3 regions of the Falsiroseomonas sp. RANM36 genome follow, and region 2 is predicted to be linked to each of the others. Evidence: predicted binding sites of a transcription regulator. Region 2 holds the regulator's gene; each other region holds the start of a gene.
The links. The regulator LexA, encoded in region 2, represses DNA repair genes until DNA is damaged. The targets are predictions, from matches to a motif close to TGTTCTANNTANGTTC.
Positions count from the first base shown of each region.

Region 1: AC1MIR_RS10540 (S24 family peptidase) is a predicted target of LexA. The motif match lies at 2,676-2,691, and genes of this name have one in related genera.
Region 3: AC1MIR_RS09620 (putative DNA modification/repair radical SAM protein) is a predicted target of LexA. The motif match lies at 3,300-3,315, and genes of this name have one in related genera.

Region 1 covers NZ_JBWXTD010000003.1:1,177,950-1,182,427, forward strand. Annotated here, with positions in the region: partial or broken gene AC1MIR_RS10535 (lysylphosphatidylglycerol synthase domain-containing protein) at 1-1,737, shown strand, start outside; gene AC1MIR_RS10540 (S24 family peptidase) at 1,898-2,542, opposite strand; gene AC1MIR_RS10545 (hypothetical protein) at 2,714-3,148, shown strand; gene AC1MIR_RS10550 (hypothetical protein) at 3,145-3,585, shown strand; gene AC1MIR_RS10555 (hypothetical protein) at 3,749-3,997, shown strand; gene AC1MIR_RS10560 (portal protein) at 4,003-4,478, shown strand, end outside.
Region 2 covers NZ_JBWXTD010000006.1:146,359-151,998, reverse strand. Annotated here, with positions in the region: gene AC1MIR_RS22265 (ComEC/Rec2 family competence protein) at 48-2,234, shown strand; gene AC1MIR_RS22260 (hypothetical protein) at 2,310-2,453, shown strand; gene lexA (transcriptional repressor LexA) at 2,503-3,243, opposite strand; gene AC1MIR_RS22250 (molybdopterin molybdotransferase MoeA) at 3,378-4,583, opposite strand; gene moaC (cyclic pyranopterin monophosphate synthase MoaC) at 4,585-5,061, opposite strand; gene AC1MIR_RS22240 (2-keto-4-pentenoate hydratase) at 5,128-5,640, opposite strand, start outside.
Region 3 covers NZ_JBWXTD010000003.1:997,982-1,003,621, forward strand. Annotated here, with positions in the region: gene pdxR (MocR-like pyridoxine biosynthesis transcription factor PdxR) at 1-953, opposite strand, end outside; gene AC1MIR_RS09605 (pyridoxamine 5'-phosphate oxidase family protein) at 1,037-1,732, shown strand; gene AC1MIR_RS09610 (hypothetical protein) at 1,738-1,959, opposite strand; gene AC1MIR_RS09615 (MFS transporter) at 1,961-3,202, opposite strand; gene AC1MIR_RS09620 (putative DNA modification/repair radical SAM protein) at 3,317-4,567, shown strand; gene AC1MIR_RS09625 (UdgX family uracil-DNA binding protein) at 4,567-5,640, shown strand, end outside.

The sequences.
Region 1 (4,478 bases), on a different contig from region 2:
TATGCGGGGCACCCCGTGAGCTATGCGCGCACCTCCCTGGCGTCCTTCTGCGCCTATACGCTGGCCCACAACCTCGGCTTCGCGGCCGTGTCGGGGGCGGCGGTGCGCTATCGCTTCTACGCGGCCTGGGGGCTGCCGCCGCTGGCCATCGCCAAGGTGGTGGCCTTCACCAGCCTGACCTTCGGCCTGGGCGGCTTCGCGCTCGGCGGCCTGGTGCTGGTGCTGGAGCCCGAGGTGGTTCCGGGCCTCGGCGAGCATGTGCCGCACTGGATCATGCGCGGGCTCGGCTTCGCCTGCTGGGGCATCGTGATCGCCTACATCACCATGTCGCGGGTGCGCAGCCATGTCGTGCTGTTCAGGCATCGCGTGGACCTGCCGGGCTTCCGCATGGCGCTGGCGCAGACGGCGCTGGCCAGCGTGGATGTCGCGGTGACGGCGATGATCTTCTACGCGCTGCTGCCGGCGGCGCCGGGGCTCACCTTCCTGCATTTCCTGGGCATCTACATCGCGTCCTACCTCGCGGGCATCGCCGCCAGCCTGCCGGGCGGCATCGGCGTGTTCGACACGGCGATCGTGCTCGGCCTGCAGCCCTGGCTGACGGCGCCGGAGGTGATCGGCGCGCTGCTCGTGTTCCGGCTCTACTACTACGTGGTGCCGCTGTTCATCGCGGGCGCGCTGTTCGCCGGATTCGAGGTGCTGCAGCGCCGCCAGGCGCTGGCGAAGCTGGCTGCCGAGCAGCGCGTGGCCGATGCGCTGGAAGTGCCCGCGATCGCCAGCCTGGTGGGGCTGGCGGGCACGGTGCTGATCTTCCTGGGCGCGCTGCCGACCAACGGCAGCCCGGTGGCGGAATGGGCGGGCTACGAGGCGGCGATCGCCTCGCACTTCGCGGCCTCGGTGGTCGGCTCGCTGCTGCTCGCGACGGGCTATGGCCTGATCCGGCGGCTGACCATCGCCTGGGGCCTCGGCATCCTGCTGCTGCTGAACGGCGTGCTGATCTGCCTGCTGCGGCAGGAGCCCTGGTGGCTCTCCGGCGCCTTCGTGCTGGTGGCGGTGATCCTGACCGCGATGCGCAGTGCCTTCTATCGCGATGCGCGGCTGTTCCGGGAGCCGCTGGCGGGCAGGACGCTGCTGGCGCTGGCCACCGTGGGCTTCTGCGCGATCCTGCTGGCCGCGATCTCCTATGGCGGGCGCGTGGGCGACGAGAGCTGGGTGGCGGTGGTGGTCTCGCCCATGGCGCCGGACAGCCTGCGCTTCACGGTGGGCGTGGCGGCCGTGCTGCTGCTGGTCGGCACGGTGCGGCTGCTGCGGCCGGTGAAGCACCGCCCCGCCGAGTGGACCGAGGAGACGCGCGCGCGGCTGCGCGCCCTGGGCGGCACGGCGCCGGAGCATGCCGATGGCGCCGTGTTCGGGGAGGCGGGGCGCGCCGGCTTCGCCTTCGTCAAGCGCGACGGCGTGTGGCTCGCGCTCGGCGATCCCGCGGGGGAGGAGCGCGACCGCATCTCCGCGATCTGGCGCTTCCGCGACATCTGCGAGCGCGCCGGCGTGGATGCCGCCTTCTGGCGCGTCACGCCGGCGCTGCTGCGCGTCTATGGCGACATCGGCCTGACCGCCTTCCCGCTGGCGCCGCCGCCCCCGGGCGAGCCGCAACGCTACCTGGCCTGCCGCGCGGAGAAGGACCTGGAGCAGCTGATGGCGCTGCTGCCCGCGCAGGAAGCGAGCGGCGCAGCGCGGCGGTAGCCCGCCGCCCGGCGCCTGACGGCACCCGACAATCCACCACGCGCGGCTCGGGTCACTGCCGCCGGGCGCACCCTGTCTGAGGCGCGCAAGCCAAGGCCGCGGAGCGGCCGCCCGGCGCCTGAGGGCACCAAGAATCAACCCGCCGCTTGAGGGCACAAAATCACTGACTCGCCCACACGATGCGGTGCATGAACTGCAGCTCGTCCAGGCCGAAGGTGAAGCCCGGATGCGCGGGGTTCAGGCTCGCGAGCTCCACGCGCCGCGCCGACTGGCGCAGCAGCTCCTTCGCCATCACCTCGCCACCCTTGGTGCGCACCACCACGCGGTCGCCGCGTCGCACCGGCGCGGCGGGGCTGACGATCACCACATCGCCGTCGCGGAACACCGGCTCCATCGAATCGCCGCTGATCTCGAGCGCATAGGCGTTCGGATCGGGCACGTCCGGCACCGAGATCTCGTCCCATCCCGCACCCACGGGATAGCCGCCATCGTCGAAGAACCCTTCCGCGCCGGCCTGCGCCAGGCCGATCAGCGGGATGCGCCGGCCGGGCATGGCGCGGCCGCGCGGCAACGCAGGCGCGCCGGTGACGAGCGAGGCGAAGCCCTCGATCCCGGTGCCGGTCGCGGAGAGCACCTTCGCGACGCTTTCCGTGGACGGCCAGCGGGAGCGTCCGTCCGGGCCGGTGCGTTTCGAAGGGTTGAAGGCCGTGGGGTCGAGACCGGCCTTGCGCGCCAGGCCCGAGGCCGAGAGCCCATGCTCGGCCGCCAAAGCGTCGATTGCCCGCCAGACATCCTCATGCCGCATCATCGAAGCCGGACCCCTTCGCGAATCGGCGGCGATGCCGCGATTCCTGTGGCCCTCACATCCTAGGTTTGGTGTCACGATGCAATAGGAACTTCTACCTTGCAACCGAAGGTGGAGTCGATTAACCTCCCGATGTTCCCGTTTCGTTCGGAACTGAAGGAAGGACTGCCCATGCCCCTCGTCCCCGGCCGCGCCCCCGTCCTCGCCTCGCTCGCCAAGTCCGAGCCTTTCGCCAGCGCCGAGGAAGCCTGGTTCTGGACCATGGCCGCGCTGATCGCCCGCCGCGACGGCGCCCGCCTTTCCGCCGCGCGCGGCGTCGTGGTGCGGCCCTGCGAGCCGGACGACGTGGTGAAGTGCCTCGACCGGCTCTATCGCCAGCGCCGGATCGAGCTGCACCACGCCCGCATCCTGCGCATCTGGGGTGAGCGCGGGACGGCGCCCAATCCGCGCTTCGCCAGCGAGCGCGGCGACCTGCGCCTGTGGCGCGAAGCGATGGAGCGGCTGGATTTCCCGCTGCGCCAGAAGGGCATCGTCGCCGGCCCGCCGCGCGGCATGGCGCTGCCCGAGGGGGCGGAGGTGATCCCCTTCCCGGGCGCGCGCGCATGACGCGCCTGGCGCATCGCCGCCTGGCGGAGCACGGGCCGGGGCAGGCGGTGTGGATCGCCTTCGGCGGCGAGGCCGACCAGCCCTGGCTGCGCCTGCTGCGCCGCGGCTTCCGGCATTGCTTCGCCGCGATCGCCGACGAGGCCGGCTGGACGGTGCTGGAGCCGCTCTCCGGCCGGCTGCTGGTGGCGCGGCTGCCGGTGCCGGCGGAGTTCGACCTGCCGGGCTTCTATCGGCGCGCCGGGCTGGCGGTGGTCGGACCCTTCGCCCCCGGCGGGCCGCGTGGCGGCTGGCTGCCGGCGCTGGCGCCGCTGACCTGCGTGGCGCTGTGCCGCGCGGTGCTGGGCGCGCACGCGCCGCGTGCAGTCACGCCCTATGGCCTGTTCCGGGCGCTGGAGCTGCGCCGGAAGAATTTCGCAGAATTAGGAAAAAAGTCTTGACCGGCCACGCGACCTGAGCTATCCAGGCCTGGCCACGGGGCGAATTGCGTCCCGGGCGACTTCCTCCCGCCTCCCGACTGGGCCCGTCCGGCATCGCCGGGCGGGCCTTCTTCTTGGGACGGGCAGGACCGCTTTCCGTTCCTCCAGACCGAAGGATCCGCGCATGGGTGGGGTGTTCCGCGCGCCAAGGCCGGTGGTGATCGAGGCCCCGCCGCCCGAGGCGCAGGCCGAGAGCGTCGCGCAATCCAACGCGCAGAGCGCCGCCGCCGCCGAGGACGCCGCGCGCGAGGCGCGCCAGCGCGCCGCGGAGCGCGCGCGCCGCGGCATCGCCGGCACCATCGCCACCAGCCCGCGCGGCGTGCTGGCGCCGCTGCCGGCCTTCGCGCAGCGCAAGACGCTGCTCGGGGAGTGAGGGCCATGGGACCGGAGGAGATCCTGGCGCGCCATGCCCGCGCCGCTGCCCGTCGTCGCCCGCTGGAGGCGACCTGGCAGGATTGCTACGACCACGCGCTGCCGGCGCCCGGCGCCGCGCCGCTGTTCGACGCGACGGCGGCGGACGCGGCGGAGCAGCTCGCAGCCTCCCTGCTGGCCGAGCTCGCGCCCCCCTGGTCGCGCTGGTTCGACCTGGCGCCGGTGCGCGACAACGAGGACCCGGCCATCGCGCGCAGCCTCTCCGCGGTGGCGGAGACGCTGCAGGCGCATCTCGACCGCTCCAACTTCGCGCTGGAACTGCACCAGGCCTTCCTCGATCTCGTCGTCGCCGGCACCGGCGTGATCAGCATCGAGGAAGCGCCGCCGGGCGAGGGCTCCGCGCTGCGCTTCCGCGCCGTCCCGCTGCAGGAGGCGGTGCTGGAAGAAGGCGCGGGCGGGCGGCTCGACACCGTGTTCCGCAG
Region 2 (5,640 bases):
TCATCGAAGGGTTGCATGGCGCCGGAACAATACCGACTCTGGCGTGCGTGAGCCTGGCCCTTGGCGCGACGGAGCGGCCGGACGTCCTGGCGCGGCTGCGCGCCGGTGCGGCGGGGCTGCTCGCCCGCCAGCATGGCCGCTTCGCGCCCTGGCTGGCGGTGGCGCTGGGCGCGGGCGTGCTGCTCTATTTCCAGCAGCCGACGGAGCCTGGGCCGGGCGCGCTGGCGCTGGCCGCGCCGCTGATCGCGCTCGCGATGCTCGTCTCCCGCCGGGCGCCGCTGTCCGGCTGGGTGCTGGCGCTGATCGCCGCCGGCTGCCTCGGCTTCGGCATGGCCGCCTGGCACGCGGCACGCCTGCCGCCGCCGCTCCAACTGCCGCGCTGGGCCGTGCAGATCGCCGGGGAGGTCGTCGCGGTGGAAGCGCTGCCCGAAGGCCAGCGCGTGACGCTGCGCGCGGTGCGTATCGCCGGCGGCGAGCCCCTGCCGCGCGACATCCGCATCCGCCTGCGGGAGAGCGACCCGGCGCGGCCGATGCCGGGCGACCGGCTCGCCGCCCGCGCGATCCTGCGCGAGCCGGGCGGCCCCGTGGTGCCGGGCGGCTGGGATTTTGCGCGCGCGGCGTATTTCTCGGGGCTCGGCGGGTCGGGGACGGCGCTCGGGCCGGTGCAGGTGACGCGCGGGGCGGGGGAGTTGCCGGGCTTCGCGCGGCTGCGGGCGCAGCTCGAGGCCAGGGTGGAGGCGGCGATTCCCGGCGCGGCCGGGGCGGTGGCGGCGGCGCTGCTGACGGGCTCGCAGGCGGCGATCCCGCCGACGGAGATCGTGGCGATGCGCGATTCGGGCCTGGCGCATCTGCTCTCGGTCTCCGGCCTGCACATGACGATCGTGATGGGCTCGGTGTTCGGCGTGCTGCGGCTGCTGGTGGCGCTGGTGCCGTGGCTGGCGCTGCGCGTGAACGGCAAGGCGGTGGCGGCGGTGGGCGGGCTGCTCGCCGGGCTCGGCTACACGCTGCTGACCGGGGCGCAGGTGCCGATGCAGCGCTGCCTGGTGATGGCGGCGCTCGTCACGCTCGGCCTGCTGGCGGGGCGGAGGGCGCTGACGGTGCGGACCCTCGCGCTGGCCGCCGCCGCGGTGCTGCTGGTGGCGCCGGCAGAGGTGCTAGGCCCGTCCTTCCAGATGTCCTTCGCGGCGGTACTGGCTCTGGCGGCGGGCTGGGAATCGCTCCGCGGCCGGCGGCCGGCCGCAGGATCGGGCTGGCGGCGGCGGCTGGCGCTCGCGGCCTTCGGGCTGGTGGTGACCTCGGTGCTGGCGGGCGCGGCCACCGCGCCGATCGGGCTGCACCATTTCGGCCGGCTGCAGATCTACGGCGTGGCGGCCAATGCGCTGGCGGTGCCGATCACCTCGATCCTGGTCATGCCGGCGGGGATGATCGCGCTGCTGCTGATGCCCTTCGGGCTGGAGGCGCCGGCCCTCTGGGCCATGGGGCAGGGGGTGGCGGCGATCCTGGCGGTGGCCGCCTGGGTGGCCGCATGGCCGGAGGCCGCGCCGGTGCTGCCGCCGCTGCCGGGGCCGGCGCTGGCGGTGATGGGCTTCGGCTTCTGCTGGGTCTGCCTGTGGCGCGGGGCGCTGCGGCTGGTCGGCGTGCCGATCATGCTTGGCGCCGTGGCGGCCGCGCTGCAGGTGCCGCCGCCCGCCGTGCTGGTGACGGCCGATGCACGGCTGGTGGCGCTGCGCACGGCGGAGGGCGTGTTCCTGCACGCGCAGCCCGGCGCCAGCGCCTTCGCCCGCAACGCGGTGCTGCGCCGGATGGGCGTGGCGCAGGGCCTGGCCCTGCCGGCGGCGGGCGAGGCGGCGGGCGGGGCGATCGCCTGCACGCCGGTGGCCTGCCGCTTCCGGCCCTCTCCCGACGCAGCCGAGATCGTGCTGTTCCGCACGCCGCCCCCGGCACGCGGCGCCCGCGGCGGCAGCCCGCCCGACCCGGGGGCGCTGGCCGAGGCCTGCGGCCATGCGGCGCTGCTGATCGCGGCCGAGCCGATCCGCCGCCGCTGTCCCGGCAGCGCGGTGATCGACCGCTTCACCGTCTGGCGCGAAGGTTCGCAGGCGGCGTGGGTGGACCCGGGCGGCGTGCGGGTGGTGTCGGAGCGCGCGCTGCGCGGCGCGCGTCCCTGGGTTCCGCCGCCGCCGCTTCCCGGCCGGCCCGATCCGCAGCCGCTGGCGCCGCAGGACGCCGGCGCGTGACGCCGGGCCGCCGCCGGTAACCCTTTCTTCACGCCGCCGGCGTCAGATGAGCCATCCCAGGACAGGGAGGCACGCATGGGATACGGCCTGACCACCAGCATCACGCCCGCCGGCTGGCTTGCGATGGGCGCGGCACTCGGCATTGCGGCGACGCTGGTGCTGCGCCGGCTGCGTTCCTGGCGCGCCGCGCGCACCCTGGCGGAGTGGGACCCCTATTGAGGGGTTCGGGCCGGGCGGCCGTTTCGGACCGCCCGGCAGGTGGGCGCGCTCAGTAGCGGCGCATCAGCCCGATCAGCCGGCCCTGCACCCGCACCCGGTCGGGCCCGAAGATCCTGGTCTCGTAGCTGCGGTTCGCCGGCTCCAGCGCCACCGAGTTGCCGCGCCGGCGCAGCCGCTTCAGCGTCACCTCCTGCTCATCCACCAGGGCGACGACGATGGAGCCGTTCTCGGCGGTGTCGCCGCGGCGGATGATGACGGTGTCGCCATCGAGGATGCCGGCCTCGATCATGGAATCGCCGGCGACCTCCAGCGCGTAGTGGTCGCCGCTGGCCAGCATCGCGGCCGGCACCTCCACGCTGGCGCCGGAATCCCGCAGCGCCTCGATCGGCAGGCCGGCGGCGATCCGGCCATAGAGCGGCAGGTGAACCGCCGGGGCCTCGTTCGCCGCCCGCGCCACGCCGGGCAGGTTGGCGGCGAAGTTGCCGCGGATGACGTTGGGCGCGAAGCCCGGCGCGGGCGCCGGCGCGCCCGGGGAGGCGGTCGCGGCGGCGGCGATCGCCCCGCGCGGCGCCAGGTTCTCCGGCAGGCGGATCACCTCCAGCGCGCGGGCGCGATGGGCGCGGCGGCGCAGGAAGCCGCGCTCCTCGAGCGCCGTGATCAGGCGGTGGATGCCGGATTTGGACTTGAGGCGCAGCGCCTCCTTCATTTCCTCGAAGGAGGGCGAGAAGCCGGTGTCACGCAGGTGCCGGTCGATGAACATCAGCAACTCGTGCTGCTTCCGCGTGAGCATGCGCCCTCCTTCCCGCCGCCGCGGCGCCCCTCTGGCACTCGTCGGCGAACAAACGGGGAATCAATGCGCGTGTTCTAGGTAGGTTCTCCGCGTCGCGTCAAACCTTTTCCACAGGCTCGGCCGGAAAAACCGGATCAGATCCCGAACTGGCCGAGCGGGATCGCCTCCACCTCCGCGCCTTCCGGCAGCGGCGGGGCATAGGGCGCGCGCAGGATCAGCGCCTCCGCCCGTGCCAGCGTGGCCAGCATGGAACTGTCCTGCACCGGGAAGGGGGTGGCCACCTGGTGCCCGTCCCGGTCGGTCGCGAGGCTGGCGCGCAGATGGTCGAAACGCTTGTCGTTGGCCGCCAGCGGCGCCCCGGCCCGCACAAGAATCGTCGGTGGCGGCGCCGCCGGCAGCCCCGAGAGCACCGCCAGCGCCGGCACCAGAAACTGCACGCCGCAGACCAGGGCTGAGACGGGATTGCCCGGCAGGCCGAGCACCGGCGTGCGGCCGAGCCGGCCCCAGATCAGCGGCTTGCCGGGCCGCATCGCGATCTTCCAGAAATCGAGCGCGAAGCCTTCCGGCCCGAGCGCCTTCTGCACCAGGTCGTGCTCGCCGACCGAGGCGCCGCCGGTGGTCACCAGCATGTCGCAGGCGCGCGCCGCCCCGGCCGCGGCGGCGATCGCGTCCCGGTCGTCGGGCGCGATGGGCAGGATCAGCGGCTCGCCACCCGCGGCGCGCACCAGCGCGGCCAGGGCATGGGCGTTGGAACTCACGATCCCGCCCGCGGGGATGGGCTCGCCGGGGAGCGCGATCTCGTCGCCGGTCGCCAGGATGCCGATGCGCGGGCGGCGATGCACGGTGAGCCAGGGGGCGTTGCCCGCCGCCGCCAGGCCGACATCGCGCGCGGTGAGCCGGCGCCCGGCGGGCAGCAGCGTCTCGCCTGCCGCGAAATCGAGGCCCTGGCGGCGGATCCAGCGGCCGGGCTGGACCGTCTCCTGCACGGTCACGGCGCCCGCTTCCTCCGCGGCATCCTCCTGCAGGAGGACCGCGTCGGCGCCCTCCGGCACGAAGCCGCCGGTGAAGATGCGCACCGCCTGGCCCGGCCCCACCCCACCCGCGAAGGGATGCCCGGCCGGCGCGCTGCCGATCACGTCGAGCCGCGCGCCCGCCACGCCGTCCGCGGCGCGCAGCGCATAGCCATCCATCGCCGAGACATCGGCCGGCGGCTGCGTCAGCCGCGCCAGGACGGGCCGCGCCAGCACGCGGCCCCAGCCTTCCGCCAGCGCGACGGTCTCGGCCGGCGTCGGCCCCAGCGCGGCGAGGATGCGGGCGCGAGCTTCCTCCAGCGCGAGCATCTCAGGCGGCGTCCCAGGTGCCGGACTTGCCGCCCGATTTGTGCACCACGCGCACCGCCTCGATCGTCATGCCGCGATCCACCGCCTTGCACATGTCGTAAACCGTCAGCGCCGCCACGGTGACCGCCGTCAGCGCCTCCATCTCCACCCCGGTCTGGCCGGTGAGCTTCACCGTCGCTTCGATCTCCACGGCGTCGGGAGCGACGGGCGTGAGGTCCACGCTGACCTTGCTGATCATCAGCGGATGACAGAGCGGGATGAGGTCCGAGGTGCGCTTCGCGGCCATGATGCCCGCGAGCCGCGCCACGCCCAGCACGTCGCCCTTGCCGATCCTTCCGTCCGTGATCAGGACCAGCGTCTCCGGCCGCATGGTGATGCGACCCCGCGCGACGGCAACGCGTGCACTATCGGGCTTGGCCGACACGTCCACCATGGCCGCACGGCCCTGGTCGTCGAAATGCGTGAGCTTGGCGGTCATCTGCGGCCTGCTGGCTTCCGCCGCTGGCTTACCAGACGCCGGGGCGGTGGGGTATCGGCGTGGCGCTCACGTCATCTGCAGCGTGACGGTGCCGAGCGGCCCGAACTCGGCACGGACCGCCTGGCCCGGCAGCACCGGCACCGGCGGCGTCACCGATCCGGTCGTGACGACGTCGCCGGCGCGCAGCCCGACGCCGCGGGCGGCCAGGGCATTCGCCAGCCACGCGGCCGCGCCAAAGCAGCCGCCATCCACGTTGCGTCCGCGCCCCGTGGCACGGAGGGCGCCATCGACGCGGAGGGTTGCCTCGATATCCAGGAGATCCAGCGCGTGCCAGTCCGGCGCCTCGGCGCCGAAGACCCAGTGCCCGAAAGCAGCATTGTCGGCGGCGAGCAGTGGCGCGCCGGCCTCGGTCCAGGGCGTGAAGCACGTGCCGATCAACTCGATCGCCGGCAGCACGGCGGCGGTCGCCTCGCGCAGCGCCGCCGCGTCGAAGGGCGCCGAGGCGGGATCGAGATCGCGGCTGATGCGGAGCGCGATCTCGGCCTCGTGCACGCGGTGGAAGCCTGGCTGTGTCTCCAG
Region 3 (5,640 bases), on a different contig from region 2:
GAGAAGGTGCCGACATAGATCACCCGCGACGCCTCATCGACGCCCTGCAGCGAGGCCAGCGGACGGCCGGCGTAGCGGAACTCGCTGTCGTAGTCGTCCTCCAGCACATAGGCGCCGCTCCGCCGCGCCCAGGCCAGCAACTCCAACCGGCGCGGCATGGAAAGCTGCATGCCGAGCGGGTAGTGCGAGGAGGGCGTCACATAGGCCAGCCGCGCCTCCGGCGCCGCCGCGATGCCGGCCGCGACATCCAGGCCCTGCGCATCCACCGGCACCGGCACGATGCGCGCGCGCGCGGCGGCGAGCGCGGCCTGCACCGCGGGGTAGCAGGGATCCTCCAGCCACACCGCGTCGCCCGGCGCGACCAGCACGCGCAGCACCAGGTCCAGCGCCTGCTGCGCGCCGGCGGTGACCAGCACCTGCTCGGGCTCGCAGCGCACGGCGCGCGCGGCGCGCAGATAGGCGGCGATGGCCTGGCGCAGCGCCGCGGAGCCGCGCGGATCGGAATAGCCGAGCAGCCGCGGATCGGGCCGGCGCAGATGGCGCAGCGTCAGCCGCCGCCAGATTTCGAGCGTGCGCTGGTCCAGCGCCACGCGGCCCGTGGTGAAGGGCGCGGTGCCGTAGAGGTCCAGCGCCTCCTCCGAAGGCGGATCGCGCGGCGGCGATGGCGTGGGCGCGGGCTCCGGCACCTCCGGCAGGTCGGCGGCGACGAAGGTGCCGGCGCCGACGCGGCCCCGCACGAATCCCTCGGCGAGCAATTGCTCGTAAGCCGCGACGACGGAGTTGCGCGCCACGCCGAGATCGGCGGCCAGCGCGCGGCTCGGCGGCAGGCGCGCGCCGGGCGGCAGCACGCCCGCCAGGATCGCGCCGCGCAGCGCCAGGTAGATCTGGCGCAGCAGCGGCAAGGGACCGGCGCGGTCTATCCCGGGCAGCAGCAGGTCGGCGGGGCTCTGCATTGGTCCGGCAGGATGGCACGGTATTGGCCCTCGCGCAGGACCAATCTTCGGCGCCATCTGGTGTCCCGCAAGGAGTGCCCGCGATGGACGGTTCCTACCCCGTGACCGAGCGCAACAAGGTCCGCCGCCTGCACGAGCGCGGGCGCTACGACCGCGAGTCGGTGCATGCGATCCTCGACGCGGCGATGCTCTGCCACATCGCCTATGTCATCGAGGGCCAGCCCTATTGCACGCCGACGGTGTTCTGGCGGGAGGGCGACCATCTCTACTGGCACGGCTCCGCCGCCAGCCGGATGCTGCGCGCGCAGAAGGGCGGCGTGCCGGTGTGCCTGACGGTGACGCATCTCGACAGCCTCGTGCTGGCGCGCTGCGGCTTCAACCATTCGGTGGATTATCGCTCGGCGATGTGCTTCGGCACGGCGCATATCGTGGACGAGCCGGCGCACAAGGCGCGCGCGCTGGATGCGATGGTGAACCGCCTCTATCCGCAGCGCGCCGCGACGCTGCGCGAGAGCACCGCGCAGGAGCTGAAGGCGACGACGGTGATCGGCATGGAGATCGAGCAGGCCAGCGCGAAGATCCGCAGCAAGGGCGTCGCCGACGAGGAGGAGGACTACGCGCTGCCGATCTACGCCGCGCGCATCCCCGTGGTGCAGGTGCTCGGCGCGCCGGAGCCCTGCCCGCGCCTGCCTGCCGGCGTGCCCTTCCCGGAAGGGCTGCGCGGCTTCGTCGCGGGGCGGCGGCTGGACGAGGTGATGAGCGAGAATGCCGGGGCGTAGAGCGGCTACAGGTGCCGGCCGCGCTCCAGGATCTCGAGCGTGTACTCGCGATAGCTCATCCCGAGCTCCTCGGCGCGCGCGAGGCGGCGCAGCGCGATCTCGGGCGGCGCCGACCACGCCTTCTTCTTCGCCCGCTTCCAGCACCAGAGCCGCCAGCCGGCGGGATCGTCGTCGTCTTCAAGCGGCGGCCCGCCATTGTGGCCGAGGCGGGCGGGCGCTTCGGGCATTCTATTCGGCCGCGGCCGGCACGGCGCGCGGTGGCAGGGATTTCGCCCAGAGCCCCGGCTCCAGCTCTTCCCGCCGGTTCGGGAAGAACAGCGCGCAGACGATGGTGACGCCGGCGAAGAGGCTCATCACGGACAGCACCGCGCCCTGCCCGCCGGTGGACTGGTGCAGCCAGGCGACGACCGGGCTCGCCGCCGCGGCACCCAGGAAGCCCACGAAGAAGCGGATCGAATAGAGCTTGGTGCGCAGGGCCGGCGCCACGTAGCGCGCCGTCATCGTCTCGTTGACGGTGACCTGGCCGAAGATCGCGGCGGCGAGCAGCCCGCCCACGACCAGCACCGGCCAGCCCTCCAGCACCGAGAGCAGCGCGAGGCCGGGCATCTGCACGAAGGCCAGCGGCATGAAGACGCGCTTGAGCGTGGAGCGGTCGATGATGCGGCCCACGGTGAACTGCGTGGCGCCACCGCAGAGCGTGACGAGGAAGGCCAGCACGCCCACCACCGGCAGCAGGTCCGGGCTGCCGGCCAGCCTTTCCTGGATCAGCTTCGGCAGCAGCAGGGTGAATGCGTTGAAGATGAAGCCGCCGACGGTCGCCAGGATCAGCAGCACGATCACGGCGCGGCGGACGACATCGCGCGGGATCTCGGGGAAGGTGCTGCCGGCGGCCTTGTTCTTCGCCACGTCCACCGCGCCCTCGCGCAGCCAGAGCAGCCCGGCGGCCATGCAGAGCACGCCCGGCAGGATGAAGGCCCAGCGCCAACCCAGCCCAGCCGCGACCGCGGCGGTGACGACCGGCGCCGCGGCGACGCCGAGATTGCCGAACACGCCATTGACGCCCATCGAGCGCCCGACGCGTCCCGGCCCCGCGGCATCCACCAGCATCGCCGTGCCGATCGGATGGTAGATCGCGCTGAAGGCGCCCATCAGCGCCAACGCCAGCAGCAGCGTGACGGGTCCGGACGCGAAGCCGGCCAGCACCATCGCGGCGCCGGTGCCGAGGAAGAAGGCCGCCATCAGCCGCGGCCGCCCGACACGCTCCGCGAGCCAGCCCATGGGCAGCGATCCCATGCCGTAGAGGACGAACATCCCGGTGCCGAGCGCGAGGATCGGGCCGTAGGCGCCGCCGAAGGCGCCCGGCTCCTGCACCACGATCGCCAGCACGGCGGTGGCGAGGATCAGCAGCCCGTAATGCGTGAAGACATGCGCCAGGTTGATGAACACGATCGTGCGGGCGGCGGCGTCCATGCCGGCCATCCTGCGCCCGCGTGGGGCGTCCGCAAATCCCCTTTCCCGTCGTGCTGCCGGCAAGCGCGGCGCCTTTCCCCTTGCGGAATGCCAAAGGGAACATATCATGAACTCATGGACCTGCGCCAGAAGCTCGAGATCCTCGCCGACGCCGCGAAATACGACGCCTCCTGCGCGTCCTCCGGCACGGCGAAGCGCGACTCGACGCGCGGCGGGCTCGGCAGCACGGAGGGCATGGGAATCTGCCACGCCTATGCGCCGGACGGGCGCTGCATCTCGCTGCTGAAGATCCTGCTGACCAATGCCTGCGCCTTCGACTGCGCCTATTGCGTGAACCGCGCGAGCTCGAACGTTCGGCGCGCCCGATTCACCGTGGCGGAGGTCGTGAAGCTCACGCTCGACTTCTACCGGCGCAATGCGATCGAGGGGCTTTTTCTCTCGTCCGGCATCACGCGCTCGGCGGACTGGACGATGGAGCAGTTGGTGCTGGTCGCGCGGACGCTGCGCGAGGAACACGGTTTCCGCGGCTACATCCACCTGAAGACGATCCCGGACGCGTCGCCCGCGCTGGTGGAAGAGGCCGGGCGCTACGCCGACCGCCTTTCCATCAACATCGAGCTGCCACAGGACACGAGCCTGCAGGCGCTCGCCCCTGAAAAGAAGATGTCCGAAATCAGGAAGGCGATGGGCGGGCTGCGCACGCGCATCGAGGACGCCCGGGAGGAGGCGCGGATGGCCAGACGGGCGCAGGCGCCGCGCTTCGCGCCGGCGGGACAGAGCACGCAGATGATCATCGGCGCCGATGCCTCGGACGACGCGACGATCCTCGGCACCGCGACGGATCTCTATGCGGGCTACCGGCTGAAGCGGGTGTACTACTCGGCCTATTCGCCGATCCCCGATGCCTCGCGCGCCCTGCCGCCGATCGCGCCGCCGCTGGTGCGTGAGCACCGGCTGTACCAGGCCGACTGGCTGCTGCGCTTCTACGGGTTTTCGCGCGAGGAGGTGATGGCGGGCGGAGAGGGCGGGATGCTGGACCTCGCGCTCGATCCGAAAACCGCCTGGGCGCTGAAGCACCGCGCCGACTTCCCGGTGGACCTGAACCGCGCCCCGCGGGAGCGGCTGCTGCGCGTGCCGGGGCTGGGCGCGAAGACGGTGGACAAGATTTTGGCCACCCGCCGGCATGCGGCGATCCGCGCGGAGGACCTCGCGCGGCTGCGCGTGAGCCTGCCGAAGGTGCTGCCTTTCGTGATCACCGCGGACCACCGGCCGCGGCTGCTGGACAGCGGCGGCCTGCGGGAGCGTCTGATCCCCGGGACCGCCTTCGCGCATGCGGCGGCGCCGCTGCAGATGAGCCTGTTCTGATGGGCCTGGCCGCCGTCCTGCCCGGCCCGGCCGACTTCGCCGCCTGGCGCGGCGCGGCGCGCGGCATGCTCGGCGCCGGCGTGCGGCCCGAGGACACGGAATGGCGCGTCGCCGGCGATGCGCCGAGCCTCTTCGCCGAGGCCCCGCCGCCGCCCGCCGCCACGGCCGCGCATGTCCCGCGCGCCTTCCTGGACCTGGCCGAGATCGCGATCCGCCACAGTGACCCGGAACGCTTCGCGCTGCTCTATCGCGTGCTGTGGCGCCTGACGCAGGGCGAGCCCGCGCTGATGCAGGTGGCAACGGACGCCGACATCCTGCGGCTGCACGCCATGGCCAAGGCGGTGAAGCGCGACGCGCACAAGATGCATGCCTTCCTCCGCTTCCGGCAGGTTGAGACCGAGGCCGGCACGCGCCACGTCGCCTGGTTCGAGCCGGACCATCATATCGAGGAAGCCGAGGCCGGCTTCTTCGTCCGCCGCTTCGCCGGGCTGCGCTGGTCCATCGTCACGCCCAGGCGGAGCGTCCACTGGAACGGCCAGGATCTCTCCTTCGGCCCCGGAGGCCGGCGGCAGGACGTGCCGCCCGACGACGCCGTGGAGCCGCTCTGGCGCGCCTACTACGCCGCGATCTTCAACCCCGCCCGGCTGAAGCCCGGCGCGATGCGCGCCGAGATGCCGCGCAAATACTGGCGCAACATGCCCGAGACGGCGGAGATCCCGCGCCTGATGGCGGAAGCGCCGCGCCGCGCGGCGGAGATGGTTTCGCGTGGCGCCTCAGCCCCGCGGCCCAATCCGCAGCGCCTGCATCCGCCGGCCCGGGCTGGCGTTGAGGACGAGATGGACTTGCTCGACACCGGCACCGACCCGAAGGCCGCGCTCGCCGCGCGGGCGCGCGAGCTGGCCGGCCGCAACGACCTGCCCGACTTCGCCCGCCGCGCGACGCAGCTGGTGTTCGGCGAAGGCCCCGTCGGCGCGACGCTGTTCTTCGTGGGCGAGCAGCCGGGCGACGAGGAGGACATCCAGGGCCGGCCCTTCGTCGGCCCCGCCGGCCGGCTGCTGAACCGCGCGCTGGAC